Linked DNA regions of Chlorobaculum parvum NCIB 8327. The protein of the gene in region 2 interacts with the protein of the main gene of each other region in a pairwise test. Links are inferred from orthologs where the notes say so. Each region holds a gene or a part of one and is shown on either strand. Other genes may lie near its edges.

Region 1 (10,161 bases), 100 kb from region 2 along the record:
TTCTGCTCGTCAAGGGTATTGATGTCTTCGAGAATATCGTTCTTGCATCGCGGACAGATCGCGTTATCCTGCGTCAACGGAAAGCCGCAGACAGGACACTTTTGGTAGATGTTTTGCTCCAAAGTGAGTGTGAGCTTGAGGGGTTGGTTGATGCTGAAATGTTTGCCTAAAATAAGAAAAAAACAGCCTCAAACCATAAACAGCCGGCTTTGATTGCTGGCGTTTTCATGGGGTTGAGTGCCCGGTCTTCGGCAAAAGGATGAACTATCAGACCCGTTTGCTTTGTTAATAAAAGTAAGGCGGGCCATTGAAGTTTGTGTGGTCATGTGCATTGGTAAGGTGTGTTGTGTGGACTTTTCCAGACAGTGGAATTCGTGAGGTATTGGGAGGAATTATGACCGGGCAAGCTTCATCAGGCGTTGAGCGTCTTGTTGCTGAAACGGACGCTCTGTTCGAACTTTCATCCAAAGAGTGGCTCCTGAGAAAAAAGGGGTTCAGGAAAGGTTCGAAGTCGATTCAGATCAACGAGACCTTGTTGACGGTCGGCAACGGTTACCTCAACATCAGGGGCAGCCTCGAAGAGCTTCCGCCCGGTCACTGTGGCGGCATGTACCTGTCCGGGATTTACGACAAATCGGAAGCCGATGTCGAAGAGCTGGTCAAGTGCCCGATGTGGACCGACGTCTCGGTCTGGTATGAGGATGAAAAGTTCTGCCTCTCATGCAGCCGCGCGCTGGAGCATGAGCAGGTGCTCGACATGAAAAAAGGCATCCTGCACCGCCGCACCACCTTCAAAAATTCACACGGAAAAATTCTCACCCTCGAAACCTCGCGGCTCGTGTTCATGCACGACGCTCATCGGGGCTACATGCGGGTGCGGATCACGCCGGTAAATTTTTCCGGGCAGATCAGGGTACTTTCGGGGCTGAACGGTGAGGTGTTCAATCGCGGATTTTTTCCGCACGAACAGTACAAGCACCTCCAGCTCGAAAAGATCGAGCGGGGCCGCAACTTCATGTACCTCGAAATGAAGACCCGCGAGCGCGGCATCCGCATCGCCGAGGCCGCGTCGTGGAAGATGATGAACGGTCAGGAGCGGAGGCGCCGCTGGGAGCCGAGGATTTACGGTGAGAAGTTTACCAGCGAAATCACCATCGACGCTTCGCAGGGGGAGTCCTACACCTTTGAAAAGCTCGCCGTCGTTATGACCAACCGCGATGTGCCGGTCGATCGTGCGAACAACATGATCCGGGAAGCGATCTGCAACCTCCGCTGCTACGTGCGTACCGGTGCGCCGGTCGAAATCAAACGGCATATCGATGTCTGGCGCAATCTGTGGAGTCGCGCCGACGTTCGGATTGAAGGCGATGATGCCGCCCAGCAGGCGCTTCGCTACAACATCTACCAGCTGCTCATCAACGGCCCGTCAAAGCCCGGCCCTATCGGAGCGAAATTCCTCAGCTCGGAGGGTTACATGGGCCACGTGTTCTGGGACACCGAAATTTTCATTTTGCCCTTCTACATCCACAATTTTCCGTCGATGGCGCGCAACATCTTGATGTACCGTTGCAACACCCTGCCCGGCGCGATCAGGAACGCCGAAAAGTCGGGTTACGATGGCGCGCGCTTCGCCTGGGAGTCGGCCACGACCGGCGAGGATGTGACGCCCCGTTTTGCCTCCAAGCTCGAAAAAACCATCAGGCTGATCTATACCGGCGCCGAGGAGGATCATATCGTGTCCGACGTTATTTACGGCGTGGAGCGCTACTTCCGGGTGACTGGCGACGAGAGTTTCCTCTTGCATTGCGGTCTGGAGATGGTGTTCCTGACGGCGCGGTTCTGGGCGAGCCGGGTGACGAAGGTGGGCGAGCATTATGAAATTCACAAGGTGATCGGGCCGGATGAATTTCACGAGCACGTCAACAACAACGCCTACACCAACTGGCTGGTCAAGTGGCATCTGCGGCTGGCGACCATGCTTTTCAGGCACGTCGGCAAGACGGCTCCGGAGGCGTTGCGAGAGCTTGCCGGAAAGATTTCGCTTGCTGATGATGAACCGGAACACTGGCTCGACATCAGCCGTCGCCTCAAGTTCACCCAGGATCCCGAGACAGGGCTGGTCGAGCAGTTCGACGGCTACTTCGACCTCAAAGATTATGTGATCGGCCATCCCGACCGCTTCGGTCATCCGGTGCTGCCTCCGGGCGTGAACTACCGGAATATCGGGCGCACCCGACTTATCAAACAGGCCGACGTGCTGCTCATGATGCTGCTCTTCCCGCACTGCTTCAGCGTCGAGGAAAAGAAGGTCAACTACGACTTTTACGAGCCGCGCACGGCGCACAAATCCTCCCTGAGCCACTGCACCTACGCCATGATGGGGCTGGCTGTTTCCGAGCGAGCCAACGCCTATCGCTATTTCATGAAAACTGCCCTGTTCGATCTCGAAAACCTGCACAACAATACCGAACTTGGCATTCATGCGGCCTCGGTCGGCGGAAGCTGGCAGGCGGTCATCCACGGATTCGCGGGCCTGACGCTCAAGTCCGACCGGATTGTGCTGACGCCGTGGCTGCCAAAAAAATGGAAGCGCCTGTCGTTCAGGGTGCGGTGGCGCGAACGCGATGTTCATCTCGATATCACTCACAGCGAGGTGTCGATAAGGATCGATGCTGTTTCGGATGTGACGCTGCCCTGCACGCTGTACGGCCAGAATTACAAGATCAGGACAAACAAGCCCTATACCCTTCAATACTGTCCGTCAAAATGACGAGGAGACCGCTTCCATGAAAAAGCTCAGAATTGCACAGATTTCTCCCCTGATCGAAAGCGTCCCGCCAAAGAAATATGGCGGCACGGAACGGGTGGTCTATTACCTGACCGAGGGGCTGGTTGAGCGTGGCCACGAGGTGACGCTCTTTGCATCCGGGGACTCCGTTACCAGCGCCCGCCTGATTGCGCCTGTGACACAAAGTCTCCGGCTCGGTCGCAAGATCCACTCGACCATCATCATGCACATGCTGATGCTCTCGAAGGTTTACGAAGAGATGGCGGGAGAGTTCGACATCATCCATTCGCATCTCGAATACCTCACTCTGCCTTATGCTACCCGCTTCCAGACTCCGACCGTGCTGACCATGCACGGACGGCTCGATGTTCCCGATTATGTCGATATTCTCAAGCGGTACGGCTCGATGGCCTGGGTTTCGATCAGTGACTCTCAGCGAGCGCCGGTGCCGGGCATTAACTGGGCGGGCACGGTCTATCACGGTTATCCGGAGGATCTTTTCGAGTTTAACCCCGATCCGGAAGATTACTTTCTCTACCTCGGTCGTTTTTCGGAGGAGAAGCGGCCCGATGAAGCGATCCGGCTGGCACGGGCGTGCAAAATTCACCTGAAGCTGGCCGCCAAGATCGACTCTGCCGACAAGGCCTATTTCAAGGCCAAGGTCGAGCCTCTTCTCGACAGCCCCTACATCGAGTACATCGGCGAGGTGAACGACCGCCGGAAAGGGGAGTTGCTCCGGAACGCCAAGGCGCTGCTCAACACCATCGACTGGCCCGAGCCTTTCGGGCTGGTGATGATCGAGGCGCTCGCCTGCGGCACGCCGGTGATCGTGCGGCGGTGCGGCTCCAGCCCGGAGGTCATTACCCACGGCGTCACCGGTTTTATCTGCGACAGCCAGCTCGATTTCATCAGGGCGATCCACAATATCGACTCGATTTCAAGGGCTGCATGCAGGCGCGAATTCGAACAGCGCTTCACCTTGCGTCACATGGTTGAAAAATATGAAACGCTCTATCGGAACGTCATCGCTGCTCCCTCCGCGCGCTCTTCGGTTCCTTCGCCTCCGCTTATCCTGAACGCGACCCAAGCGATGAAAAGACGCCGAACGTTTTTGTAACCTGTTGCTTGGGCTTTACTTGCCGTGGCGTTTTGGTTTGACGCACCTCGGTGTTCTTTTCAAAATGAACCGCAGGCACAGCTCGACAGCCTTTCGTGCCGCTCGCTGGTGGACACCCAATTTTGATCTTGCAGGAACGGCTCGAAAGGTTATAATGATGGGTGAAGCACCGGCACGGCGGATGATTCCCACGCCGTCCGGCGATTGCAACCAGTCAGGAAAAGTGCCTTGGAGTTCGTTCATCTTCACACCCACACCCACTACTCGATGCAGAGCAGCCCGATCTTTCCGGGCGAGCTTTTCGCGGCCTGCAAGAAGCAGGGCATGACGACCGTCGCCGTGACCGATTACGGCGCAATGTTCAACATGCCCGAGCTGTTCGGCCAGGCGGCGAAGGCAGAGGTGAAGCTGATCATGGGCTCGGAGATCTATCTTGCGGGCACCGACGCGCACGATACGGGCCGCCCGGCTACGCTCATCCTGCTCATCCGCAATGACATCGGCTATCGCAACATGTGCGTCATCCTGTCGCGGGCGGCGAGGGATGGTTTTTCAAACGGCTTGCCGCATGTGGATCGTTCAGTCCTCAAAGAGTGCAGTGAAGGGTTGACCTGCCTGTCGGCGGCTCATTCCGGGCAAATCGGCCGCACGCTGCTTGCGGGCAACGAAGCAGAAGCTGCGAAGCTGGCGGAGCAGTACCGTTCGCTTTTTGGCGAGCATTTCTACCTCGAACTTCAGAAGCACGGTGTGCCCTACGAGGAGCTGCTCGTGCCTGCCACGATCCGTCTTGCCGAACAGCTCGGCATTCCGCTGGTCGCGACCAACAATGTGCACTATCTCGATCGGCGCGACTCCGGTTGCTATCGGGCGATGATTGCCAACCGCACCAAGGAGCGGCTGAACAGCCAGAACCTGCAATGCCTGCCGGGCCACGAGAACTACTTCAAGTCGGCCTCGGAGATGTCCGCGCTCTTCGACAACTCGCACGACGAACTCAGCAACACTGTGAAGATCGCCGAGGCGTGCTCCTACAAGTTCGTCGATCAGGATCCGCATCTACCTAAGTTCCCGCTGCCGGAGGGCTTCGACAGCGAGAAGGGGTATCTGCGCCACCTGACCTGGGAGGGGGCGCGCAACAAGTACGGCGTGGAGGACGGTGCAATTCCGGAGGAGGTGAAGGAGCGCATCGAGCTGGAGCTTGGCGTCATCGAGAAGATGGGTTACAGCGCCTACTTCCTGATCGTCAGTGACCTTATCGCCGCTTCGCGCGAGATGGGCTACTCGGTCGGCCCCGGACGCGGCTCGGCGGCGGGCAGCATCATCGCCTACCTGACCGGCATCACCCGGATCGATCCGCTGAAGTACAAGCTGCTGTTCGAGCGCTTCCTGAATCCGGAGCGTATTTCGATGCCCGATATCGACATCGATTTTACACCGGTCGGCAAGCAGAAGGTTCTCGATTACACCGTGCAGAAGTACGGTGCGGAGAGCGTGGCGAAGGTGGTGGCTATCGGTACGCTCGGCGCGAAGGCGGCAATCCGCGATGCAGGGCGCGTGCTCGATGTGCCGCTCAAGGCAGTCGATCAGCTCGCCAAGCTGGTGCCCTCCAAACCGGGGACATCGCTCAAAGACGCTTTCAAGGAGGTCAAAGAGCTGAAACGGCTTGTCGATAGCGATCCGCAATACCAGCAGCTCATGCAGTACGCGCGGGCGATGGAAGGGCGTGCACGCAACGTCTCGATGCACGCGGGCGCGGTGGTCATCACCGATGGCGCGCTCGAAGAGCAGGTGCCGCTTTACGTCTCCAACAAGATCGAGACCGAGGAGCGCAAATACGCCGACGAGTTCGACCAGAATGACATCGACGGTACGAAGGCTGAAAGCAGCGACGAGAAGCAGGTCGTCACCCAGTTCGACAAGAACTGCATCGAGCAGGCGGGTCTGCTGAAAATCGACTACCTCGGCCTCGAAACCCTCGCCGTGATCGACGAAACCCTGCGGCTCATCAAGAAGCGGCACGGCATCGACATCGAACTCGAAAAGGTGCCGATGGACGACCGCCAGACCTTCCGCATCTTCCAGGAGGGCAAGATGGCCGGCATCTTCCAGTTTGAATCCTCCGGCATGCAGAGCTACATGACGCGGCTCCAGCCAACGACTATCGGCGACATCATCGCTATGAGCGCGCTTTACCGACCCGGCGCTCTGAACGCCGTCATCGACGAGCACCGCAACGCGGTCGATCTGTTTGTTGACCGCAAGCACGGGCGCGAGGAGATCGACTACATGCACCCGATGCTTGAGGAGATTCTCAAGGAGACCTACGGCGTCATCGTCTATCAGGAACAGGTGATGCAGATTTCGCAGGTGATGGGCCGCTTCTCGCTCGGCAAGGCGGACAACCTGCGCAAGGCGATGGGCAAGAAGAATCCGGCGCTGATGCAGAAGTTCAAGGAGGAGTTCGTGCAGGGTGCCGTCAGCATCGATGTCAACGAGGCTCTGGCAACGCGCATCTTCGACCTGATGGCCGAGTTCGCGGGTTATGGTTTCAACAAGAGCCACTCGGCGGCATACGGCGTGCTGGCCTACTGGACGGGCTACCTGAAGGCGCACTACACCATCGAGTTCGTCACGGCGATCCTGAACAGCGAGATTGGCGACACCGAGCGCATGAAGCACCTGACCGACGAGGCCAAAGGGTTCGGTATCTTCACCCTGCCGCCCTCGATCAACCAGAGCGATGCGCTCTTCTCGGTTGACGAGCACAAGGGCAAGCCCTGCATCCGCGTCGGCTTGTCGGCTATCAAGCAGGTTGGTAATGGGGCAAGGGCTGTTGTTGCGGCTCGTCTGCGCCGTGACGGCAAGCCGTTCGCCAATCTGTTTGATCTGACTGCTTCGGTCGATCTGCGAGCTATGAACCGCAAGGCGCTCGAATGCCTCATTCAGGCCGGAGCGCTCGACGAGATCGATCCCAACCGCGGCAAGCTGCTGGCAAACGTGGACAAGGCCATCAAGTTCGGGCAGATTCAGAACAAAGCGGTCACGCTGGGCCAGGGCGGCTTTTTCAACGACGACTTCAGCAACGAACAGGCCGGAATCTACTACCCGGAGCTGGACAACGGCGAGCCCATGCCGGAGAGCGAAAAGCTCCAGCACGAAAAGCGGCTTGTCGGTTTCTACCTCAGCCACCACCCGCTTGATCGTTACCGGCGTGACTGGGAGGCCTTTGCCAACCTCACGCTCGACATGCGCGAGGTGACCCCCTCGAAGCTCTACAAGACGATCGGAGTGATCGTTTCGGTCAAGCCCTATCAGGATCGTAAGGGCAAACAGATGCTGTTTGGCGTGCTCGAAGACTTCACCGGCAAGGCTGATTTTACCGTGTTTGCAAGCGTTTACGAGCAGTATCGCCACATGCTTCAGCCCGACGAAGCGGTGATGCTTAGCGCTGAGGCTGAAGCGCGGGACGGCAGCCTGAAGCTGCTGGTTCGCGAGGTCGCACCGCTCAAAAAGGTGCGTTCCGCCCTGATCAAAAAGGTGATGTTGCGCATCGATGCCGACGATCCCTCGCAGCTCGAAAAGCTCAAAGAAGTACGCGAGCTGTTCGAGAAGCACAAGGGGGAAACACCGGTCGATTTCGAGCTTCGGGCCACAGTAGGAGCGAAAATCGAAATGCTGAAGGTTTTTGCGCGTAACACGCCGATTGAGCCCGATGACGAGACACTCAACCAGCTCGAAGAGATTCTCGGGCCAGATAATGTGAAAATAACCGGATAGAATTTCAGCACTTGTTGCCAAGTTCTGATTTATTCAGTTATATTGGCATAGAGTAACAGTGTTTCTCTTATCAATTGTTAACCCTTATCGTTAGATCTTATGAGCGGAAAATATTTTGTGGCTACTGATCAGAATTTCCAGTCTGATATCATCAACTCTGATAAAGTGGCTCTCGTTGATTTCTGGGCTTCCTGGTGTGGCCCGTGCATGATGCTCGGCCCGGTTATCGAAGAGCTTGCCGGTGATTACGAAGGCAAGGCCGTCATCGCCAAACTCAACGTCGATGAGAACCCCAACACGGCAGCACAGTTCGGTATTCGCAGCATTCCTACCATGCTGATCTTCAAAGGCGGACAGGTTGTTGACCAGATGGTCGGCGCTCTTCCCAAGAACATGATCGCAAAGAAGATCGACGAGTACCTCGCCTGATTTTCCTTCCGTTTTTTTCTTCAACTATCCCGGCTTCATGCCGGGATAGTTATATCTAAGCATACCCCAACACATCTTCCCGGAGATCAACGATGGATAAAGACATCAGGGACGTCGTCATCATCGGAACCGGCCCTGCCGGATACACTGCGGCCATTTATACCGGAAGAGCCAACCTCAAGCCGCTGGTTATCGAAGGCCACCAGCCCGGCGGTCAGCTCATGATTACCACCGACATCGAGAACTTTCCCGGTTTCCCGGAAGGCATTCCCGGTCCGGAGTTGATGGGCAGAATGCGTGAGCAGGCTGCGCGCTTCGGTGTCGAATTCAAGTTCGGCAGTGTTACCGAGGCCGATGTTTCGCGCAGTCCGTTCAGCCTTACGCTCGATGACGGCAGCGAAATTCTTGCCAGGACGATCATCATCGCGACCGGTGCCAACGCCAAGTGGCTCGGCATCGAGTCCGAAGAGACCTACCGCGGACGCGGCGTATCGGCCTGCGCGACCTGTGACGGCTTTTTCTTCCGCAACTGCCGCGTGTTCGTTGTCGGTGGCGGCGATACGGCGATGGAAGAGGCGCTCTACCTGACCAAGTTCGCTTCGGAAGTGGTACTGGTGCATCGCCGCGAAGAGTTCCGTGCTTCCAAGATCATGAGCCTTCGCGCCAGTAAGAACGAGAAGATCACCACCATGCTCAACGAGGTGGTCGATGAAATTCTCGGTGACGGCATGAAGGTGACCGGCATTCGTCTCAAGAACGTCAAGACCGGCGAACTGACCGAGCACGCCTGCGACGGCGTTTTTGTCGCCATCGGCCACGAGCCGAACGCAAAGCTCTTCCAAGGCCAGCTCGACATGGACGATTACGGTTATATCCTGACCAAACCGCACTCGACTGAAACCAGCGTCAAGGGTGTCTTCGCCTGTGGCGACGTGCAGGACTTCACCTATCGCCAGGCGGTGACGGCTGTCGGCACCGGTTGCATGTCGGCGATCGAAGCCGAGCGTTTCCTGGAGTCGATCAGGTAACGGTCAAACTTGCTGCTTTTTGAAAGGCACCGGGGCTGTTGAGGTTCTGGTGCCTTTTTGCGTTGGGGTGGAATGGACGAGAAGGGCAACCGCAAGGGTTGCCCCCTACAAGTACAGGTCATTCAGCATTCGGCGAGGGCGTCGGTGCCCTGGTATTCGAGCATCGCTTCGAGTTTTTCCCAGGCTTTGCCTGATTCGAGCGCCTCGCAGGCCATGTCGGTTGCCTTTCGGTAGTCTTTGGCCATGCCTGCAATGTAGAGCGCGGCGGCGGCGTTCATGCAGAAGAAGTCCGCGGCGGCTCCTCCGCGTTTGCCTTGCAGCACTTCCAGCACCACGGAGGCATTTTCCTCACCGCTTTTCATGCTCGCGATCTGTTCCAGCGGCACCTGTTTCATGCCAAAATCCTCTGGTGTCACTTCGTAGCTGGTGATCGTGCCGTTGCGCAGTTCGACCACTTTAGTTGGGCCGCAAAGGGAGAATTCATCCATGCCAAGCGACGGATCGAATCCTTCGGCCAGACCGTAAGGGGAGAGGGCGGCCGGCATGCCGATTTCAGCGAGAATGTCGATCATCTGCACTGACACCTCCGGGGCGTACGCGCCGATGACCGCACAGTTGTTTTGCGCGCAGGGGCGGGTGAGTGGGCCAAGAATGTTGAATGCCGAGGTGAAGCGCATGGCGCCGATCAGTCGCGCCCAGCCCGATTTCAGGAACGCCTCGCCGGGCAGGTAGCAGATGCCGGCGTTTTCGAGGCTCATTGCCGCGCGTTCGAGTGGATGGTCGAGATCGATGCCGAGCGACTCGAAGATGTCCGAAGCGCCTGACACGCCGGTGACGAGGCGGGCGCCTTTCTTGGCCACCGGGAGCCCACACGCTGCAGCGATCAGTGCTGCCGGGCTGGAGCAGTTCAGGGTTTTGAGTTTGTCTGATCCCGTGCCGACGATGTCGCACACCGGGCCGTCGAGATCGACGTCGATCTTTGCCGTATCGTGCCGGTCGAGCGCATCCCACGCTCCGGATAG
Region 2 (10,732 bases):
GACCGTGAGCACTTCGTGGTGCGACTGATAGAGCGCAGGGCGGATCAGTTCGGTCATACCGGCATCGACAATGAAGAACTCTTTGCCCGCATGGTTTTTCTTGCGATAGAGAATTTTGGTGACCAGCACCGACGAGTTGGCGGCAATGAACCGGCCCGGCTCGAAAATAACCGTCACGCCTTTGTCGTCGAGCATCGGAATAAGCTTTTCGGCAAACTTGGTGATCGGCGTAGCTGGTTTCTGCGGATCGTAGGTTGCCGGGAAACCTCCACCGAGATCGAGCCATTTGATATCGAAGCCAAGATGACGCGCCGATTCAAGCACCTCGAGCAGCTTCTGCGTGGCGGCCACGTAGTACTCCGGATCGAAAATCTGCGAGCCGATGTGCATGTCGAGACCGTGAAGCTCAAGGTTCGTTAATGCTTTAAACAAGTCGAACACCTCGGCCAGCCCGGCCTCGTCGATGCCGAACTTCTCCTTACTGTCGCCCGTGGTGATGTAGGGATGGGTCTCGGCGGTCACGTTGGGAGTAACCCTGACGCCGACCTGTGCGACCTTGCCAAGGCGAGCAGCCACACGATTGATCGCCTTGAGCTCGGCAGTCGACTCGGCCTTGATCATCATCACGCCCGAGTTCAGGCCATACTCGATCTCCTCCTCGGTTTTACCAACTCCAGCCATGATGATTTTCTCGGCAGGTACGCCGGCTTTCAGTGCACGATAGAGTTCACCTCCGGAATTGACGTCGCATCCGCAACCTTCGGCAGCAAGCGTGCGGATAACCTCAAGATTGAAGTTAGCCTTGACTGAATAACAGGTGAAATGCGGAAGAGCGGCAAATGCCTCCTCGAAGGCCCGGTACTGGCTGATCAGGCTCTGGCGGCTGGTCACGAACAGTGGCGTGCCGTACTGCCGGGCAAGTTCGTCAAGCTTTAGAGATTCACATGAAAGGGTTCCGTCGGAGTATGAAAAAAAGTGACTGTCGAGCACGATGCGCTGGTAATTTGATGGTTCATTGGCGATTAGAAGGAACATAATAGCCTTTCTTCATTCCTGAAACAAAAAAACAGCAGACCTTGCATAATAGGAGTCCAAGGTGTATATTCGTTGCTCATTTAATAATCAACTGATCGACGCTACTGATGGCAAAAGGAAAAGAGAACAGGATCATTGTGACGCTTGAGTGCACCGAAGCTAAAAAGGAAGGCAAACCGGTCTCAAGATACACCACGACCAAGAACAAAAAGAACACCACGGAGCGACTCATACTCAAGAAGTACAATCCGAATCTCAAGAGGCACACCGAGCACAAAGAGATCAAGTAATTAGCATAATCGTCGAAAAGAACTTATCTTTCCAAGTAAGGCTTTTTGACAATTTGCAATGCCCGAATGGCGGAATTGGTAGACGCACTCGTTTCAGGGGCGAGCGCCGAGAGGTGTAGGAGTTCGAATCTCCTTTCGGGCACCAACTACCTGCAAAAGTTACATGTGCAAGAGGATCAGGGTTAAGAATATCACGACGTCTCCTGTTACAGAGAACTAATTTGAAATACTGGGGTAAGCACCTTCGATGGAGGTGCTTTTTTTTTCCTTTTTTTACAATCTAAACCGGTGCAGTAGTGGATCATACTAAAATCAATCTCATCGTTCGCCTTCAGCACATCGACAATCAGATCGAGGAGATCATGAGCCTGCAGAAAGGCCTTCCGGAAGAGATTTCTGCGCTCGAAGAGGATTTGGCCTTCACGATTCGCCAGATCGAGGCTCGCAAAAAAATCACCGAAGATCATCTGAAACTCCGTGAGCGGCTGAACGGGCTCATTAACGACTGCAAGGAAAAAATCAAATCGTTCAAGGATAAGCAGACTCAGGCGCGCAACAACAAGGAGTATGATGCGCTGTCAAAGCAGATCGAATACGAAGAAAAAGAGATCGCGCAGTGCGAAATCCAGCTTCAGGACATTTCGCAGGCCGAGCACCATGCAACAGAACTGCAGAACAAAGGTCGCGAACTGATTGCCGAGAACCGTTACGACGAGATTTCCGAAGAGATGATGCCTGACGATGTGCTTCAGCAGCAGATGTCGGATCTGAGCGAGCAGGTCAAACTCAAAAAAGAGGAGCTGGAGAGCATCGAGGTCGAAACAGCCGAAGAGGTTGCTCAACTCAGGGAAAGCCTTGATAAACAGCGAGCCGTCGTAACCAAGGAAGCCAAGCGCCTGCTCGATAAATACGACCACCTCAAAAGCGGTACGCTGCAAAACGCTGTGGTCAAGCTGGATCGCCAAGCCTGCTCTGGCTGCAACACCAGGGTTCCGACCAACCGCCACACCCTGATCGTGCAGGGCGGTTTTTACGTTTGCGAATCGTGTGGCCGCATCGTGGTTCACGAGCGCCTGTTCGACGAGGCTGCCAACGAAGACAGCAAGTAATATTTTTTGTCAGAACGGCCGAACGGAATAACTCTGTTCGGCTGTTCTCTTTTTTCACTCCCCGCATGGGGAGCACTGTTCATCTTTAAAGCTGAAACCGCAAGTGTGCAGTCGCTGTATGGCTTGACGCTGTGCAGAGGAAAGTCCGAACTTCACAGGGCAGGGTGCCGGTCGAGAACCTGGTTCAAGGCCGGGGGCAGCGGTGCAAACCGTCTGTCACAGAGAGTGCAACAGAAAGCAAACCGCCCCGGCTCCGGCCGGAGTAAGGGTGAAAAGGCGGTGTAAGAGACCACCAGGTGCGTCAGCAATGCCGTACGCTATGAAAACCTCCCCGAAGCAAGGCCAAATATGGAAGCTTTTTCCGCAAGGAAAGAAGGGTTGCCCGCCCAACGTTTCCGGGTAGGCCGCATCAGATAAATGACTGCAGCTTCATCACTCGATGATGATTCACAGAATTCGGCTTACAGCTTCGGTTTCAGCTTTTTTCTTTCCTGCTTTTTCGCTGCTCCATTTCCGTTCTCGAGCACGTACCTGACTTTATCCAGCAGGACTGGCACCGCGAACGGCTTCTGCAGAAAAGTCAGCCCCTCATTCATGATGCCTTGACTTGAAATGATGTCTTTGGCATACCCGGACATGTAAATCACCCTGATCGACGGAATAATCTCCTGAATTTTTTCATACAGAACGCGTCCATTCATGCCTCGCATGACCAGATCGGTCAGAAGCAAATCCGGAATAAATCCATCCTTCACAATCAGTGCAAGCGCCTCTTCCCCGCCTTCGGCTTCCCGAATGGTAAAACCGGCTTCATCAAGAGTCTGGACAACAAACTTTCGTACCAGCTCGTCATCTTCGACAACCAGCACTTTGGCGCCGCCGTCCACATGATTCACGAACTCTTCAGCAGCAGGAATTTCCTGAACATCACTGTGCTGAATTGGCAATAAGATCTTGAAACACGTACCCTCACCACGCTCGCTGCCAACCTGGATAATGCCACCATGCTGGCGAACAATGCCATAAACGGTCGAGAGTCCCAACCCGGTGCCTTTGCCCTTGGGCTTGGTGGTATAAAAAGGCTCGAACAGATGACTCAGCGTCTTTTGATCCATCCCCTCTCCGGTATCACGAACCGTCAGCAAGGCATAGGAGCCTGCGGCCAGACCTTCGAAATATTTCTCCTCCCCTTTTTTGATCACCAGCAGCGAGGACTCCATAATCAGTTCGCCCCCCGCCGGCATGGCATCTTCGGCGTTAACGGCAAGGTTCATGATGATCTGTTCGAGCTGGCTGGCATCCCCGCGCATGGGAAGCGGTTGCTCATGCAGATGGTAGCGAATGTCGATGTCGGCCCGGATGGTTCGCCGCAAAAGCTGCTCGAAGTCCCGGATCACTTCGTTCAGATCAACGGTTCTGAACTCAAGCGACTGGCGGCTGCTGAAGGCCAGAAGCTGCCGGACAAGTTCACGAGATTTGAGGGCGGCGTGATGGATGACTTCGACATACTGCTTGCTCTTTTCGGGTTCACGGATGCGCTTCAACAGCATCTCGGAGTAGCCGAGAATCGGGGTCAGGAGATTGTTCAGATCATGCGCGATGCCACCGGCAAGCCGACCGATCGATTCGATTTTCTGCGACTGATAGAGCTGCTGTTCAAGCTCGGCACGCTCCTTTTCAGCTTTTTTCCGGCGCCTGATGTCACGGAGGAAAACCAGCGCTCCAGGCTTACCGGAAAAGGTAAACGGCACGGCGGAGGCCTCGACCTCAACGGTAGAACCATCCAGACGCAAAAGCCGCTCTTCGATCGCAGGAGCAGACTGGCGAAGCTCGTTGAGCCTGCGCATTCTGGTATCGACCAGCTCGCGGCAATCGGGATGAATCATGTCAAGAACCTTGCGCCCGAGCAGCTCATCAGGAGTCGAGGCTCCGAACAGAGTGAGCGCGCGGTTGTTCAGATAACTGAAACACTCGCTGGTCTGAATGAAGATGGCGTCCGGCGCCGACTCCACTACCGAACGGAACCGCTCCTCGCTTTCGCGCAGGGCCGATTGCGATTTGAGCCGTCCGGTAATATCCTGCACGGTGGCAACCCTGTACATAAGCTGCCCGTCATCTCCCCGGACGCTGACCACATCCATCTGCGCGGGAAAAGCGCTGCCATCCGGCCGTTGCATTCTCGCCTGGTAACTGATAAATCCCGTACGGTCAACGGTTCTGATATTGTTCATTACCGTTTCACGATCTTCAGGAACATAGAGACTCGCAATCCTGACCCCCTCGATCTCACTGACCGGCCGACCACACAGGCGAGCAAACGCCTCGTTGCAGGCAAGCACCTGGTTGGTCTGCGGCAACCCTATGGCGATGCCGTGAGCACAAAGCCTGAATGCATCGGCCCAGAGACGGGTCTGCTTCTCCTGCTCGATTCGCTCGGTAATGTCTCTCGTAACAGCATAAATCACCCCTTCTTCAAGCGGCGTGCTATTCCATTCAAACCATCGATACGAGCCGTCGCTGGCCCGGTAACGATTCACAAAATTCAGCGAACGCTGACCATCCAGTATTTTTTCAATTTCAGCCCAGGTGACCTTGATATCGTCGGGATGAATCAGTTTGAGGAATGGCGTGGAAAGAAGCTCCTGTTCGGAATAACCGAGCGTTTTCTGCCATGCCTTGTTGATTTTGGTGAAGTGCCCGTTGGAGGAGGCGATACACACCATATCCGGCGTGAGATTGAACAGTCTGTCGAACTCGAGCTCAGCCTTTTTTCTGCGACTGATATCCCTTGCCATGCACAGAATGGCCGTGACCTGACCGGAAGCATCGAACACCGGGGTCTTCTTCACCCGGAACCAGACCCGGCCTTTCGGGCCGGCAATTACCCTGTCTTTTTCCAGATGCTGCCGGGTTTTCAGGACTTCAGCATCCTGACCGGCGCACAAAACCGCATCCTCAGGAGAGAGCAGCTCCTCATCATTTTTGCCGATAATCTCATCTGCCCTCATGCCAAGAAAACGGCAGAACGCCTGGTTGACGCTACGGTAACGGAAGTTCGCGTCTTTCAGAACTAAAAGATCCGGAGTGGCTTCGAGCAGCGCATCCATGAAGCTGCGCTGCTCGACCAGTTCGTCCTGAAGCTTTTCGTTGAGCTGCTTGGCCTCTTCAAGCTCACGGCGAAGGCTTAGCAACTCCTGCTCTCGGGAATTTTCGAAAGGCTGGTCAGACATCCTCTCCCTGGGTCATTGCGGTCACGGTGCCATCCTCGGCGACATCGATCACAAGGCTTACCGGACGGCAGCAGATTTCACAATCCTCGATATACTCCTGATGCTCGACCGAACATTCGACAAGCACCTCAAAACTCTGGCCGCAGTAGGGACACTGCACGGTAACGCTCTGTTCATACTCCATAACTGCCTCGCTCTTCCATGTGTTACAAAATTCAATCGGCAGGGCTGCGTGCTCTACCAGAGGCCACGGCCCTGCTTCTTTGTGTAAAACAACCGCTGCCTCGGAGAGGTTTCGCAACCGCTTGAAAAATGGTTCAGAGCGTTCGAAGTTTTTGCAGTTTTTCACAAGCCTCGTCCAGCACCGACTGCTCTTTGGCGAAGCAGAAGCGGACAAGATTCTCACCACCTGTGCCGTGAAAAAACGCCGAACCGGGTACCGATGCGACACCGGTATGATGGAGAATATGCATCGCCCGCTCCCGGGCCGTTTCGCCCGGCAAGCCGTCCGTGTTTGCAAGCACGTAGTAAGCTCCTTCGGGGATGAACGGATCGAGACCGGCCTCGGAAAGCGCCGCGCAGAAGCGGTTGCGCTTGGCTTCATACTCGGCTGAAAGCCCGTGGTAATAGCTATCGTCGAGGCTGCGAAGCCCGAGGGTGACGCCAGCCTGAAGCGGCGACGGCGCGCAGACGTAGCAAAGATCGTTGAAGTAGCCAATCGCGCCGGCCCAGCGCGCATCGCACATGGCGTAGCCGATGCGCCAGCCCGTGATGCTGAAGGTTTTGGAGAGGCCTGACACGGTAATCGTCCGTTCTCTCATGCCGGGCAAGGTGGCCATCGAGACATGCGCACGTCCGTCAAAGACGAAATGTTCGTACATCTCGTCGGTCAGCACAAACAGATCGTGACGAATGGCAAACTCCGCCAGAAGCGAAAGCTCCTCGCGCGAGAAGACCTTGCCGGAGGGGTTGGCGGGGGTGTTGATCAGAATAGCTTTGGTGTTCGGTGTCACCGCTGCTTCGAGCGCTTCGAGCGCAAACGACCAGTGAGGCGGATCGAGCGGCACGAACACCGGCACGGCCTCGACCGCTCGAAGCGTCGAAACGTGGTACCCATAAAACGGCTCGAACACCAGCACCTCGTCACCGCGATTGAGCAGGGTCTGAAACGCGCAGTACATCGCACCGGTCGCGCCAGCCGAAATCACGACTTCGCGCTCAGGGTCGAGTTCCATGCCGCTGAATCGCCGTTGCTTATCAGCGATTGCCTGGCGAAGCTCGTGCAAACCAGCGTAATGGGTGTAGATGTTGGGCCCCTGCATGACGGCATCGGCCGCTCCACGCAGCACTTCCGGCGGCACCGGCGTATCGCAGATTCCCTGCGAAAGGTTGATGCCCCCGATCCGGGCGCACTCGAGCGACATGGTACGGATATCGGACTGCATCACCAGATCGCAGCGATCGGCAAGGTTCAGGCTCATGAGATGGATACGTTCAAGGGTGAAAAAACAAGCTGGCCGACCCGCACATCAATAACTGGAAAACTGCCGGAACAGGTCGGAAAATATCTCCATGCCGCCAAACAGAAGCATCAGAATCGCAACAAAAGCAAACATCACAGCCCAAATAATCAGAAGCGCTGGAATGCTTGCGAGAGCCAGCTTGACCAGAAAAATCACCATGGAACCGAACGGCATTTTGATGTCGGTCACGACCACATTCCTGTTGTTACCGGTATTCACATCCATCTACGGGCCTCCTTGTGTTTTTTCGATGATTAACTGGTTATCGGACGCTGAGCGGCAGCGGTTTTTCACTACAAAACAAACTCCCCCGGCTCATCACCGGGGGAGTAAAAAAGAATGTAACCGTAAATACGGTCAGGCTTTAGGCTTCGGCTGAACAGTGATCGTCACCTTTTCAAGCGCTTCAGTCGATTCCTTCTTGGCTGGCAGGAAAGGAAGCTGGAACGGAAGCTGCGGCAGTGAAATCGGCAACTGGATCTGCGAAAGCGAAACCGGAAGCTGCGGCAGTTTGCCGATCACGTCCATGATCTGATCCTTGAACGGGATGGGAAGGTTCTGCGGAAGCTGCTGAACGGTTTCGACAACCAGACCTGCAGCGCCCTGCACGGACTCCATCAGATCGCCAAGCGCTTCCTTGCCGCCCATCTCACCACGCTGTATGCGGCCAATGAAGTTCTGGACGCCCGGCACGATCTGCTGCGCGGTGTCTTTGCCCATATCAGCGGCATATCCAATAAGCTGGAACGGGTTGCTGAACACCATGCGGCGCACCTCTTCCGGACGGGACAGCACCTTCACCGTACCCTCTTTGGCAAGCGTAGCCTGGCAGGCCATGCGACCACCGGCAGCGATCTGGCGCGGAGAAAGGAACGCTTTTTCGACATCGGTCAGCGGGCCGAGGCAGTCTGCGCCCTCCTGAACGGTAACGTAGCAAGCCTGGCAAAGGCCGTGGCCGCCACAAACATAACCCACATGGGCATGATTCAGCCTGGCAGCCTTGCCGACGGTTTCGCCGACGGTCGCCTGAGCTGTTTTGTCGTTAATGATGAGATTCATTGGTGTAGTGATTGATCGTTTGAATGCCATGCCCGTGCATAGCCATCACCAAACAGCGTGACGGCAGAAAAGTACTTCGATGCAAGGGGTGTTATGAGGGGAATTTAATGAAAAAATTCGATCTCTGATGCAAACATCGTGTGTCATGGCGAGCTACCTGACCGCAAAATCGTATGACAGGAATGAAAGGATTAAAACGACGACATTCGATAACGATTTCGATCTGGATTTGGATGAACGGATTACCGTCAATGATTCGATGCTCCGCGAATTCGGTCCAGATACAAATCCTCCCGGCGACTCATTGCGATTCGAAGCTCGGGGGTTTCGTCGTCGTAGCCCATGAGGTGCAGAGCGGAGTGGATGGTGACGCGAAGCAATTCATCCTCAAACATGACGCCAAAGCGGCGAGCGTTGGACTCAATGACGTCGAGGGAGATGTAAAACTCCCCTTCCACCTCCCCGCCTTCGTTGTAGCCGAAGGTGATGGTGTCGGTGGCGTAGTCGTGGTTGAGAAAGTCGCGGTTGATGCGACGGATCATTTTATTGCCGCAGTAGATAGCTTCGATGGAACCGACCTTGCCACCCTCTTCGCCGATCACCAGTTGGATGGCTTCGGCGAGGAGCGCTTCGTCAATCGTGCGTTTCGTGGTGTTGAAAATTTGCAGCGGCATGGTTTTTCAATGCGGACGCCTTGAGCATGGCGTCGATCTGTTTGAGGTTGTTGCGGTGCACGCGGATGGTGAGCAGCACATCCTCATCGACGTGCTTTTTGTCGATCACCTCGGCGTGGTCGTAGAGGTAGCCGATCAGCTTGTAGTTCGAGACGTGCGTGCGCACCTTGCGCTGCTTGTAGTCGCGGGCGACGTAGTTGGCGATAGTTTCCTTCAGCACCGTGAGGTTCAGTCCGCGCGCGGCGGAGATGAACACCGCGTCGGGATACTTGCCGCGCAGGCCGGTCAGCACCGCCGGGTCTTCGAGCGCGTCGATCTTGTTGAACACCTCGATGATGTGGTCGTGCTTGACTCCGATCTCCTTGAGCGTCTCGCGCACCACCTGCATGTGCTCCTCGAAAGCCGGATGGCTCACGTCGATGACGTGCAGGAGAAAGTCGGCCTGCAACACCTCGTCAAGCGTGGATTTGAAACTCTCGACCAGCGTATGCGGCAGCTTGCGGATGAAGCCGACCGTGTCGGAGAGCAGCACGAGCTTGTTGATCCTGAGTTCGAGCCGCCGGGTTTTGGTGTCGAGCGTCGCGAACAGGCGGTTCTCGGCGTAGGCCTCCGCTTCCGGGCAGAGCGCGTTCATGAGCGTCGATTTGCCCGCGTTGGTGTAGCCTACCAGCGCCACGCGCGGCACGGTGGTGCGACCACGGGTCTGGGTGTCGTGCTGAAGCGAGACGGCGCGGAGTTTCTTTTTGAGCGAAGCGATGCGATTGCGCACCAGTCGCCGGTCGGTCTCGATCTGCGTTTCGCCAGGACCTTTGGTGCCGATGCCGCCCTTCTGCTTTGAGAGGTGCGTCCACGCGCCGGAAAGCCGTGGCAGGAGATATTCAAGCTGCGCCAGCTCCACCTGCGTGCGGGCCTGCGCGGATTTGGCTCGGAGGGCAAATATTTGCAGGATGAGACCCGTTCGGTCGATCACCTTGCACTTGAGGATGCGTTCGAGGTTGCGCACCTGCACCGGCGTGAGGTCGTCGTCGAAAATGACGATGTCGATCGACTCCGTCTCGACCAGCGCGGCCAGTTCTTCAGCTTTGCCGCTGCCGATACAGGTGGCTGTATCGAGCTGCTTCTTTTCCTGAATGATGGTACTGACGACGTCGGCTCCCGCCGTATCGGCAAGAAAAGCCAGTTCGTCGAGGTACTCTTCGACAAGATGTCTCGGAATATCGGGCGAGGAGGTAATGCCGACAAGTACAGCACGCTCTCTCGGTTCAGCGGATGGAATGGGTATCAAATGGATCTTCTCGTAATAGTAATTCACACTACGGAGGCTCGCACCATGCGAAGACGGACACCTCCTGCGCTCTTGCTATATTAAAGCCTTTAGGTTATTTTGCCGTCACGTTATGACAACGTATTCCGGCCACAGAAAGTTACATATTTTCGCTTCTCCGGCACACAAAAACATGACCGAAGGAGCGTATCGGCGATGATGCCCGACAGGCAAGTTGCGGTATCTGGACAGGCAAAATCGATGAACGTTTTATGAACTACAGCTACAACGGACAGACAGTACTTCACGACGCAGGCCAACCACTGTCGCTCCCGAACGCCTACGACTACTGCCGCCAGATCGCCAAGCACCACGCCAAAACCTTCTACCTCGCCACGAAGTTTCTGCCCAAACGCCAGCAGAATCCGATCTTCGCCATGTACGCCCTGTTGCGCACGGTGGATGATCTGGTCGATCTGGCCGAGGACAAGCTGAGCAACGGCCAGTTGACGCGCGAGGAGCTCAACGATTCGATTGAGGATTGGAAG
Region 3 (10,694 bases), 120 kb from region 2 along the record:
CATCGAAAATATCGATTTTTTCCCCGGAAAACGATCAAATCATAGCAGGGTTTACGGTGAAAAGTTTATTCAACGGCTCTTTTTTGAGGTGCGAAGTAATTGTGTCCTGAAATTCTGATAACTCATCGGAATTATAGCGTTTTAACTTGTTGTTGGGTTGGAAAAGGGGGAAAGTGACTATTACGTTACGTTAGAGTGCCAAAGCTTAAAATTTCCTAAGCTCTGTAATCACTAATTGTATTGCATAGCTCGGATGTTCTTTTTTACTGCATGAAAGGGTTCTGATAACTTCTGCAACAACAACTCGGGAGGATTGACACGATGAAAACGAAACCGCATGTCTTGATTCTTGGCGGCAACTTTGCCGGATTGCAGGTTGCCCGCCACATCCGTGACCATGTGAAGCCCGAAGACGCATCGGTCACCGTGGTCGATAAACGGTCGTACCTGCTTTTCATTCCCAACATCCCGATTGAAATTCTCGAAAACAAAAATCCGGACAGCAGCATGCAACTCCCGCTGGCTCCGGTGCTTGACAAGGACGAAACCCGCTTCATCCAGGCCGAGGTTCTCGACATCGACGTCGAGAGCAAAAAAGTGACCATCCAGCCGACCGAACGGCCTGGCGCGACAACCGATGTGCTCACCTACGACTACCTGGTCATCGCCCTCGGCAACCGACTCGCGTTTGACAAGATCGACGGCTTCGCCGAGCATGGCCACACCGTATCGGACGGTTTTTACGGCAACAAGCTCCGCCACTACCTGCACGAGGGCGGCTACAAGGGCGGCCCGATCGCGATCGGCTCGGCTCGATTCCATCAGGGAACGAAAGGCAAGCTCGACTTCGTGCCGATGGCCAAAGCCGCCTGCGAGGGACCGCCGGTCGAAATGGCGCTGTCGCTCGCTTCGTGGCTGAAGCATCATGAAATGGGCGGGCCGCAGAAGGTGACGATCTTCACCCCCGCCGATCTGATCGCCGAAGACGCGGGCAAGAAAATCGTTGGGCAATTGCTTGAAATCGCGGGCGGCATGGGGTTCGGCTACAAGAACAAGCTCGAAGACATCAAGCAGATCGGCAAGGATGGCATCGAGTTCGCCAACGGCGAGTCCATCGAGGCCGAGCTGAAGATCATCTTCCCGGACTGGGTGCCGCACGAATTTCTGAAAGGGCTGCCGATCTGCGACGAAAAGGGGTTCGTTATCACCAACAAGCAGCTAAAAAATCCAGACTATCCCGAAGTGTATGCCGCCGGTGACGCCGCGGCCTGCACGGTACCGAAGCTCGGCTCCATCGGCCACCACCAGTCCTACATCGTCGCGCGGCAACTGGCCCGCGATCTCGGTGCGCTCAGCGATGAAGAAGCCGACAGCGAGCTGTACAGCCCGGAGGTGATCTGCTACGGCGACATGGGCGACGGCAAGGCCTTTTACATCCACTCGAACGTCTGGTACGGCGGCGACATCGAAATTCTGAAGATGGGTAAGCTCTACTACGACCTGAAGGTCGCCTTCAAAACCTCCTACTTCGCGATGGGCGGCAAGGTGCCGTACTGGCAGTGGAAGATGGGCTCCTGGATGGGCGACAAGATTTTGTGATCGCGCGTCCGCATCCGGGGACTTTTCAAAGCGCGCTTCCGCAGCCAGCATCGGTTTGCGGAAGCGCACTAAAAAAAACTGCCCAGAACGATCAGCGTCAAAAGCACCGGCAGGTAGGCAAGGGTAGCTCTGAAAACCCGGCGGGTATCCCTGTCGGAGCGCGAGAAAAACAGCTGCACGCTGACCATGACCGGAATGATTCCGAGAAGTAACGAGCTGATGCCGAAGCGTAAACCTGACAAGCCGAAAAGGTATGGAAGAAAAGAGGCGAGCACAAGGAGCAGTGTAGAAGCGAGAATGTGTTTGAATATCCTGTTCCCCCTTGAATCGATTGCCGAGAGTATTTTGAATCCACCGGTGCGGTAATCGTTGCGATACATCCAGGCGACGGAGTAAAAATGGGGATGCTGCCACAGGAACAGAATCAAAAAAAGTATCCACGCGCCGGAGCCGATTGTCCCTGTAGCTGCGGCCCATCCGGTGACAGGTGGTATAGCGCCGGAAACCGCGCCGAGGCTCGTGCTTAGCCAGCTCACCCTTTTCATCGGCGTGTAGATGACGATATAGATAAAAGCGGTCAACAGAATCAGGAAGGCACTCAAGAGATTCACCATCAAGCCTGCGACGGTTACGCCAGCGAGCACGAGAAGGATGCCGAAATTCAGGGCATGAACCGGTTGCACCACCCCCGCCGGTATCGGCCGGTCACGGGTATGCTCCATTCTGGCGTCGAAGTCGCGCTCCAGGTACTGGTTGAGTACGGCGGAACCGGAGCATGCCGCCACCGATCCTGCGACAAGGTAAAACAGCTTGGCATCCAGCACGGTCGTGCCTCCGGCAAACAGGTAGCCGGCAACGGTGGTCATGATGACCAGAATCGTAATGCGTGGCTTTGTCAACTGTATATAGGCAAAGAGCTGATGCATCGAAATACCCTTCTTCTTTTGCGATGAATCAAATAGCACAAGAAAGTGTAGAAAAATTCACCGAGCCCCAGCCTCACCGAAAGACTCCTTCTCTTTCTTTTTGCTACTTTATGTAAAGATACGCCAATTTGGCAGGAAATGACGTTTATTGCAGTAATGACGTAATCTCTTATTTTTCATCCAATGAGATTCGTCTAATAAAACAATGCCTGACACTGAATTGGAGCCTGGCAATGAAGGCGCGCTGGCAAGTCTTATGCAGAGCGCAAAACGACTGCCGCTATTTTTCAGCGTTCAGGATTATGCCCTGATTTAATAACTGGCGAAAGGGGGATAATGAGAAAAAATAATGCTTACGCCTTGTTCAAGGCATTCAGTCTATTTTTTACGTCATTTATCCTGACAGGGTGCAACAAGATGGTGGTCTTTCAGCCAAAAGGCCCTGTCGCTCGCGATGAAGCCCTCCTTATCTACACGGCTTTCGGGCTGATGCTGATTGTCGTGATTCCGGTTCTGGTCATGGCAATCGGATTTGCCATCCGGTACAGAGCCTCTAACGACAAAGCCACCTACAAGCCAAACTGGGCAAATTCCATCAAAGTCGAACTGATCGTCTGGCTGGTTCCCGTCATCATTGTCGCGTTTCTCTCCTGGCTGACCTGGACTGGCACCTTCCGGCTCGATCCGTACAAGCCGATTGCCGCCGAAGCCAAACCGCTGCGGGTCGAGGTGGTATCGCTGGACTGGAACTGGCTTTTCATCTATCCCGATTACAACATCGCCACGGTCAACGAGCTTGTGCTTCCGGCCCATACGCCGCTCAATTTCCGGCTCACCTCCGCGACGGTCATGACCTCGTTCTATGTTCCCCAGTTAGGAAGCCAGATGTACGCCATGGCCGGAATGCAGACGCAGTTACATCTCCTGGCGGATGAAACCGGCACTTTTGATGGGCACAACCGGGAGTTCAGTGGCAAGGGGTATGCCACCATGCATTTCAAAACAATCGTAAAAACGCCGGAAGAATTTCAGGTTTGGGTGCAGAACGCTCGGCAAACCGCGAACGCCTTGAGCATGGCGGAATACAAAGCGCTGGCCGAACCCAACAGCAATCATCCTGTGACGGTTTACTCGCCGGTTGTGCCCGGTTTGTTCGACCACATCGTCGGTCAATTTACCGGCTGGATGGGCGCGGATGGCGCGATGAAATCAATGACGCAACCCAACGGAAAGGCGCATGAATAATATGCTTGGCAAACTATCGCTCTCCGACATACCGCTCAATGACGCCATCATCATGAACGCGGTTTATGGCTCTCTGGTGCTGGCGGCTGTCATTATCGGACTGCTCACCTGGTTCAGGAAGTGGTCATTTTTGTGGAACGAATGGCTCACCAGCCTCGACCACAAGAAAATCGGCATCATGTACATTGTTCTCGCGAGCGTGATGCTGGTACGCGGATTTTCGGATGCCATGCTCATGCGTTTGCAACAAGCTATGGCGGCGGGCGCGAACCCGGGATTCCTGCCGCCGCCCCACTTCGACCAGATTTTCGGCTCGCACGGCACCATCATGATTGTGTTCGTGCTGATGCCCTTTTTGACCGGACTGATGAACATCGTCATCCCCCAGCAGATCGGCGCGCGTGATGTCGCTTTTCCGCTCATGAACTCCATAAGCCTCGGCTTGACCATAGCGGGCGCATTCCTCGTCATGATTTCACTCGGCGTCGGCCAGTTCACCACCGCGGGCTGGTCGGGCATCGCGCCTCTTTTCGAGAAGCAATTCAACCCCGGCACGGGCGTCGATTATTGGATGTGGGCGCTGCAAATCTCCGGCGTAGGCTCCACCCTGACGGGTATCAACTTCCTGGTGACGATCATAAAAATGCGCGCTCCGGGCCTCACTTTCATGCGCCTGCCGCTTTTCGTCTGGACCGCGCTGACCACCAATGTTCTCATGATTTTGTCGTTCCCTGTGCTGACAGCCGCCCTTTTCCTTCTGGCTCTGGATCGTTACCTCGGCATGCATTTCTACACCAATGATCTGGGCGGAAATATGATGTTGTGGAACAACCTTTTCTGGATGTGGGGCCATCCGGAGGTCTATATCCTCATTCTCCCGGCCTTCGGAGTTTTTTCCGAAGTGGTGGCGACCTTCTCCAGAAAAAAACTGTTTGGCTACAAATCGCTGGTCTATGCCACGGTTGCCATCATGTTCCTCTCCTTCACGGTCTGGCTTCATCACTTCTTTACGATGGGCAATACTCCAGAAGTCAACGTCTTCTTCGGAATTACCACCATGCTGATCGCCATTCCGACCGGCGTCAAGGTGTACGACTGGCTGTTTACGATGTACCGCGGGCGGATTACCTTCAGCGTGCCGATGTACTGGACGATGGGCTTTCTGACGATCTTCGTGCTTGGTGGCATGACCGGCGTGCTGTTGTCGATCCCGCCCGCCGATTTCGTGTTCCACAACAGCGTTTTTCTGATTGCGCACTTCCACAACATGCTTATTCCCGGCGCACTGTTCGGCTATTTCGCGGGCATTCAGTACTGGTTCCCCAAAGCATTCGGGTTCCGCTTGGATGAAAAATGGGGAAAGCGTGCTTTCTGGGGCTGGTTTATCGGTTTTTTAGTCGCTTTTATGCCGCTCTATATCCTCGGGTTCATGGGAATGCCTCGGCGCATGTCTCACTACTCCAACCTGGCCTGGCACCCGTTGCTGATTGTAGCGCTCGCTGGCGCAGTGTTCATTGCATTTGGCATCCTCTCTCTGATAATCCAGTTCATCGTCAGCATCAAAAACCGGAAAGACAATGTTGATGTAACCGGAGACCCGTGGGGCGGACGTACGCTGGAGTGGGCAACATCCTCGCCACCAGCCGAATATAACTTTGCCGTTATTCCGACAGTCCAGAACATCGACGACTTCTGGGACAGAAAAGAGCGCGGCGTCGCCTACCAGCGACCCGAAAAGTATCATGACATTCGTATGCCGAAAAACCGCCCGCATGGCGTGATTATCTGCGCATTGGCCCTCACCTTCGGCTTTGCGATGGTCTGGTACATCTGGTGGCTGGCCGCGTTGAGCATGGCTGGCATCATCGGCACCGTCATCATGAGCGCCGTCACAGACGACACGGAATATGTGATCCCCGCGCACGAAGTGCAGCGCATCGAAGAGGAACGATTCCGGGCTTTGGCCGCAGCGCAAGATTCAGGGAATAGTTGATAAAACGGAGCGTTCAATGCAAAACAGTATGGATTCAACATATCTGGCAGAGTGGAAAGAACCCGACCGTCTCGACATGCAGATGCTCGGTTTCTGGATTTACCTGATGAGTGATCTTGTGATTTTTGCGATCCTGTTCGCCACGTTTATTGTGCTGGGCCAGAACTACGCTGGTGGCCCCGGTCCGAAACAGCTCTTTGACCTGCCCTATCTTTTTGGGGAAACAATGCTGCTCTTGACCAGCAGCGTTGCCTACGGATTCGGCATGGTGGCAATGCAAAAGGAAAAGAGACGCGCAGTATTGACCGGGCTGGTGGTCGCTTTTCTTTTGGGCGCGGGATTCGTGGTGATGGAGATTCACGAATTTCATGGATTGATTATGGCTGGACACGGCCCGGCGAACAGCGGATTTTTATCATCCTTTTTTGCCCTCGTCGGCACACATGGCACGCACGTAAGTTTCGGCTTGCTGTGGATGGCCGTGATGATGATTCAGGTGATGACAAAAGGATTTACCGCTGGAGTCCGCTCCCGCCTGATGCGCCTGAGTCTGTTCTGGCACTTTCTGGATATAGTCTGGGTAGGCGTCTTTACCGTTGTTTACTTGTGGCAATTGCTCTAATGATGTCATAAAACATTAAAACCGGAATCACAACAGTGGAACAGACTCATATCGAAAACACGGCTACCGAACACGTTTCGTATAAAAACTACATTACCGGTTTTATTCTCGCCGTTGTCCTGACAATCATTTCATTCAGTCTGGTTCTGACCGGTGTCGTTCCGAAACAGATTGCTGTCATCGGTCTTTTCGCAGCTGCCGCCGCGCAAATAGCCGTCCATCTCTACTATTTCCTACACCTCGACAGCTCAAAATCCCAGCGCTGGAACGTAATAACGATATCGTTTACCGCGCTGTTGCTGTTCATCTTCATCGCCGGAACCATCTGGGTAATACACACATTGAACTCGCGAATGATGTGAGGTAAAGAAACAATGCTGCATGCGGGTTCGGAGTGGATTGTGATCGAGAGGGGAAAGATTTGGTCGTAGTGAGATACTGTATTTTGCTTATGATTTGCTTGTGTGTTTATCGTAAGCGGTTTTCAATAGGAAAATGGACAAGGCGCTACTTTTACGTGTGCTCGATGGGGAGCAAGCTGCCATTGAGCAGTTTGGCGACAGCGACAATTGTGCAGTCATCGATTGGCGAGACGGATTGTTAGAGCTTATTGCCGCAGTCGAGCCCTTCTTGCCAAAAGGTTATCTTCGCTCTGAGGCAAAAGACGGCGGGTTTCTGCTTCACGCGGGAGGTCGAGGTTCAAGTCCGATTGAAGTGCAGCTCAAAACCAGACAAGAAGACCTTATTGCCTCGCTAAATCGTGCGCTATGTCCCGACTTCGAGATTCGTCAGTTCACACCAATGACGGGTGACGGCTACTCGCTTTTTGTCGCACCTGCTTCCTTCTGGCAAGATGTCGAACGCTCTCACTCGGTTGCCGTTCAGAAGTACTTCCTTAGCGCGGAGCGCTTGGCGGCCTACTGGCGCAAGGGTTATTTTGCCCGCCTTTTTAGCAAGCCATGATCGTGGTCTAAATAACGTCGGTTATGCCGAGCATTATGCTTGAAAATGTGCCTTGCTGTCTATCTCGCCAGTAATAAGCCAATTCCGCTTGTTGAGTGGAATGATGCGGCTCCTCGCTTCAATGTGGTGCCGATCATTGACGATGAACTGCTCGTGAAAAAGCAGTTTCGGAACCAGAATGTAGTCTATGTGGGCTCTCACCAGGGGTGCGGCTGCGGTTTTTTCAAAGAAGGCGCATCTGGCGAAGAGTTATTGCTGGTACAAGCCAATTACGATTCACTCGTGCGCTATCTGGGCGAACTGATGAGCGATGGTGCGAACATCGAGATCTTTTGCTGCTGGGAAGGCGATCAAGGTTCGGAGCCTGAATTCAAAGAGCGGTTGTCTTTGGCAGGGTTAGGTTCTGAGAGCTTCGAGTTTAAGGAGAATGCGTACTATGAAATCGTATGACAAGGTGCTCAATCAGCTTGTAAGCTTATTTCGAACTGAAAGCCTTCTCTCTCTTGGCGTTACATCCTAACAGCTGAACGTACGAGAAAATCTGAGGATACAAAGCCGACTCCGAGTTGAGTTATCGTCTTTACTCGCACTCTGAAATTAAATGCATGCATTTCAGTTGGAACGCGCGGGTATTTCATGGAGGGAGCTCGAAAAATCGCTGACGTCAAGGTTGAGAAAATTATTGCCCTGCGTGAGAATCCTCAAACCTCATGACTCCACGAGGGCGCTTCCTGCTTTTGCTAAAGCGCCCATGAATTTCCGGTTTAATGTCCCGACTTGTGCGTGCGGATGGTCATGACGGGGGTGTCTGAGAGTCGGACGACTCGTTCGGCGGTGCTGCCGAAAATCATGTGGTCGATGCCTGTTCTGCCGTGGGTGCCGAGTACGATCAGGTTTGCCTGCTGCTCTTTTGCCGTGTTCAGAATCTCCTTGTAGGGCTGGCCGCCGGCGGTGACGGTCGAGTAGTTCTCGTAGTCGCCGAGTTTCCTTGAGCAGAAGTCGCTCATCATTCCTTCCGCCGCGCTCATCACATCCTCTTCAAGCTTCTCGAACGGAATCGTAGAGCCGTAATAGGTGCGCAGATCGACATCGACCTGTTCGCTCACCACGTGCAGCACGACGAGATGAGCGTCAAATTTTTTTGCCATCGTCAGCGCATACTCGAACGCGTGATCGGAGTTCTCCGAAAAATCGACAGCCGCAAGAATGGTATTGAACGGTTCCATGGTGGTTGTGTTTATTGATCCAGAATTCATCAATGAATCAGCCCCTGCATGATTGCCAGGCAGCTGATGGCCGAGACGATGACCCACAGGCTTACACCCTGAGCGAGCGGCTTGATGCCGGTTTTGGCGAGCACTTCGCGGGTCAGGCCGCTGCCGATCATGAAGAGGGTGACGACGAGGCTCTGCTTGGCTACGCTGTTGACGCCGTGCCAGACAGTATCGAACTGCGGGAGCAACGTCTTGATGACCGCGGCGAGCACGAAGCCGATGATAAAAAGCGGGATGCTGACTTTGCCGCCTGCTTTGTTCAGCCATGAGCCAATCAGTGCTGAAGGCATGATCCAGAGCGCGCGGGTGAGCTTGACGGTGGTGCCGATGCCAAGCGCCACGGCGCCGAAGGCCGAGGCCGCGCCGACCACGCTGCTGGTATCGTGAATGGCCAGCGCCGACCAGATGCCGAACTGCTCCTGCGTCATGTTCAGCAGGTGGCCGAGCGGCGGAAAGAGTATGAGTGCCAGCGAGTTGAGCGTAAAGATGGTGGCCAGCGCCACGCCGGTCTCCTCAGACTCGGCCTTGATGACCGGAGCCATGGCTGCAATCGCGCTGCCACCGCAGATGGCCGTGCCGAACGAAATGAGCGTCGAGGTCTGCTTCGGGGTCTTGAAGAGCTTGCCGAGCAAGAGGCCGATACCCATCGTCAGGGCAATGCTGACGGCGGTGTAGAGGAAGGCGCTCTTGCCAGTAGCGATCAGCACCGGCAGGTTCATGCCGAAGCCAAGACCGACCACCGAGATCTGGAGCAGACGCTTGGTCCACACCGAGACCGACTTGCCCCACGGATTACCGACAGCTATACCGAACACGATGCCCGCCACCAGCGCCATCGGCGCATGAACCAGCGGAATGCAGCTTGCCGCTAGCAGAATCCAGAATATCGCTTTTTGTATGTTCTCGTTGTTCATTGGCACCTCATAAATTTTTTGTTGTGAACCGGTTATAAAGTGCCGAAAAATGTACAGCAAAGCCAATCGTTAATCGTTATTTATCATAATATGAAGTTATTGAATGAGGCGTGAACGTTTGTTGTCTGTTCATCCGTTCCGGCACGATTTTGCAGGCTTGTTGCACTCTGCGGGTGGTTTGCTGCCGATGAGGATGTTATCTATTCCAACAGGCGGAATAACCAACGTGACGTATCATGGAACCATCATCGAACAAGCCCAAGCCGTCGAGCATTCACGTCGAGTGGCGGGAAAATGGCGATTTCATGTTTTCGTGCCGCTATCTGACGGAGGGTGATCGGAAGGCGGTTGAATCGGAGGAGCGGAGGGCGGATGACCGGCATTGTTTTTCGATGATGACTTTGGCGATGGGTAACGTGCTTCGGAAGCTGCGGCGGGAGCACATCTCCTTTCCGCTGTTCCTCGTGTCGCTGGCGTTCAATCACCGCCATCTGCTTGCGGAGATCGACCGGCTGCTTCAGGCGCTGCACGAACACGTCGATCGACAGGAGGGGAGTGGCGAGTACACCTGCTTCATCACCTCCGGTAAAGATCAGGAGTAAGGCGGGGTGTCGTCGTCCGATCTTTTTCGTCCTGCGAAGAAGTCTCGAAGGACGAGATCGAAGCCGTAGGCTAGCCGGTTCCACGGAATTTCCGTTTCCGTAAACCATTGCAGTCGCTGGCCTTCGTGTAGCGGAATGGTGTCGGTTTCAGCTTCAAACTCCATGAAAAAGAGGCACTCGATCCGGTCAGGGAAGTCGTAGACGGCATGACGTCGGCAGTCAGAAACGTCGGTTTCGATCTCCTCCAGCATCTCCCGCCGGATGCACATTTCCGGAGTTTCATCATCTTCCACATGGCCGCCGGGCAAGTCCCAAAAGTTGGGGTACGGTATGTCCGGCTTGTCGTCGCGCAGAAAGAGCAGCACTTCGTTGCGGCTGTTTTGCAGGATGATGCTCGCACCGGATCGTTTCATCACACCACCTTGCCTTCCTTGATGAACTCTCGCAGGATCGCCTGTTCGAGGCGTGTGTTGTCGAGGGTGCGTTCCGGTGCTGCCAGCGATTCGAGGGCGCAGTAGTGCACGATGTTCAGAATGCCCGCGCCGGAGAGTTCGTA

The links.
Region 1: the proteins of CPAR_RS04020 (region 2) and dnaE interact in binary tests that used the Escherichia coli proteins (3 or more experiments, as listed by UniProt). The link is inferred for Chlorobaculum parvum NCIB 8327 from one-to-one orthologs.
Region 3: the proteins of CPAR_RS04020 (region 2) and cyoB interact in binary tests that used the Escherichia coli proteins (3 or more experiments, as listed by UniProt). The link is inferred for Chlorobaculum parvum NCIB 8327 from one-to-one orthologs.

Annotation. Positions count from the first base shown.
Region 1 is NC_011027.1:942,851-953,011, forward strand. What follows is about bases 3,771-7,882. They hold dnaE (DNA polymerase III subunit alpha), read left to right. Parts: upstream 3,771-4,133; coding sequence 4,134-7,682; downstream 7,683-7,882. Other genes in these bases: CPAR_RS04440 (glycosyltransferase family 4 protein), read left to right, coding at 3,771-3,905; trxA (thioredoxin), read left to right, coding at 7,782-7,882. In the rest of the region: CPAR_RS04430 (leucine-rich repeat domain-containing protein), read right to left, coding at 1-122; CPAR_RS04435 (glycoside hydrolase family 65 protein), read left to right, coding at 395-2,770; more of CPAR_RS04440, read left to right, coding at 2,787-3,770; more of trxA, read left to right, coding at 7,883-8,111; trxB (thioredoxin-disulfide reductase), read left to right, coding at 8,204-9,139; trpD (anthranilate phosphoribosyltransferase), read right to left, coding at 9,262-10,161. UniProt on the Escherichia coli protein: DNA polymerase III is a complex, multichain enzyme responsible for most of the replicative synthesis in bacteria. This DNA polymerase also exhibits 3' to 5' exonuclease activity. The alpha chain is the DNA polymerase catalytic subunit.
Region 2 is NC_011027.1:840,960-851,691, reverse strand. The notes cover bases 5,064-8,052. They hold CPAR_RS04020 (pyridoxal phosphate-dependent aminotransferase), read right to left. Parts: upstream 7,146-8,052; coding sequence 5,982-7,145; downstream 5,064-5,981. Other genes in these bases: CPAR_RS04010 (2Fe-2S iron-sulfur cluster-binding protein), read right to left, coding at 7,545-8,052; CPAR_RS04015 (hypothetical protein), read right to left, coding at 7,194-7,412; CPAR_RS04025 (CPXCG motif-containing cysteine-rich protein), read right to left, coding at 5,657-5,848. Also shown: lysA (diaminopimelate decarboxylase), read right to left, coding at 1-990; rpmG (50S ribosomal protein L33), read left to right, coding at 1,143-1,325; CPAR_RS04035 (zinc ribbon domain-containing protein), read left to right, coding at 1,622-2,434; more of CPAR_RS04010, read right to left, coding at 8,053-8,246; rRNA maturation RNase YbeY, read right to left, coding at 8,495-8,920; GTPase HflX, read right to left, coding at 8,880-10,232; CPAR_RS03995 (phytoene/squalene synthase family protein), read left to right, coding at 10,457-10,732. UniProt on the Escherichia coli protein: Shows aminotransferase activity with methionine and histidine as substrates, and to a lesser extent also with phenylalanine.
Region 3 is NC_011027.1:956,617-967,310, forward strand. The notes cover bases 3,317-6,267. They hold cyoB (cytochrome o ubiquinol oxidase subunit I), read left to right. Parts: upstream 3,317-3,771; coding sequence 3,772-5,763; downstream 5,764-6,267. Other genes in these bases: cyoA (ubiquinol oxidase subunit II), read left to right, coding at 3,317-3,770; cyoC (cytochrome o ubiquinol oxidase subunit III), read left to right, coding at 5,792-6,267. Also shown: CPAR_RS04480 (NAD(P)/FAD-dependent oxidoreductase), read left to right, coding at 322-1,599; cyoE (heme o synthase), read right to left, coding at 1,668-2,525; more of cyoA, read left to right, coding at 2,862-3,316; more of cyoC, read left to right, coding at 6,268-6,385; cyoD (cytochrome o ubiquinol oxidase subunit IV), read left to right, coding at 6,421-6,747; CPAR_RS04510 (hypothetical protein), read left to right, coding at 6,881-7,348; CPAR_RS04515 (hypothetical protein), read left to right, coding at 7,394-7,798; CPAR_RS04520 (universal stress protein), read right to left, coding at 8,113-8,574; CPAR_RS04525 (YeiH family protein), read right to left, coding at 8,604-9,536; CPAR_RS04530 (hypothetical protein), read left to right, coding at 9,773-10,138; CPAR_RS04535 (NUDIX hydrolase), read right to left, coding at 10,129-10,551; CPAR_RS04540 (ATP-binding protein), read right to left, coding at 10,551-10,694. UniProt on the Escherichia coli protein: Cytochrome bo(3) ubiquinol oxidase is the terminal enzyme in the aerobic respiratory chain of E.coli that predominates when cells are grown at high aeration.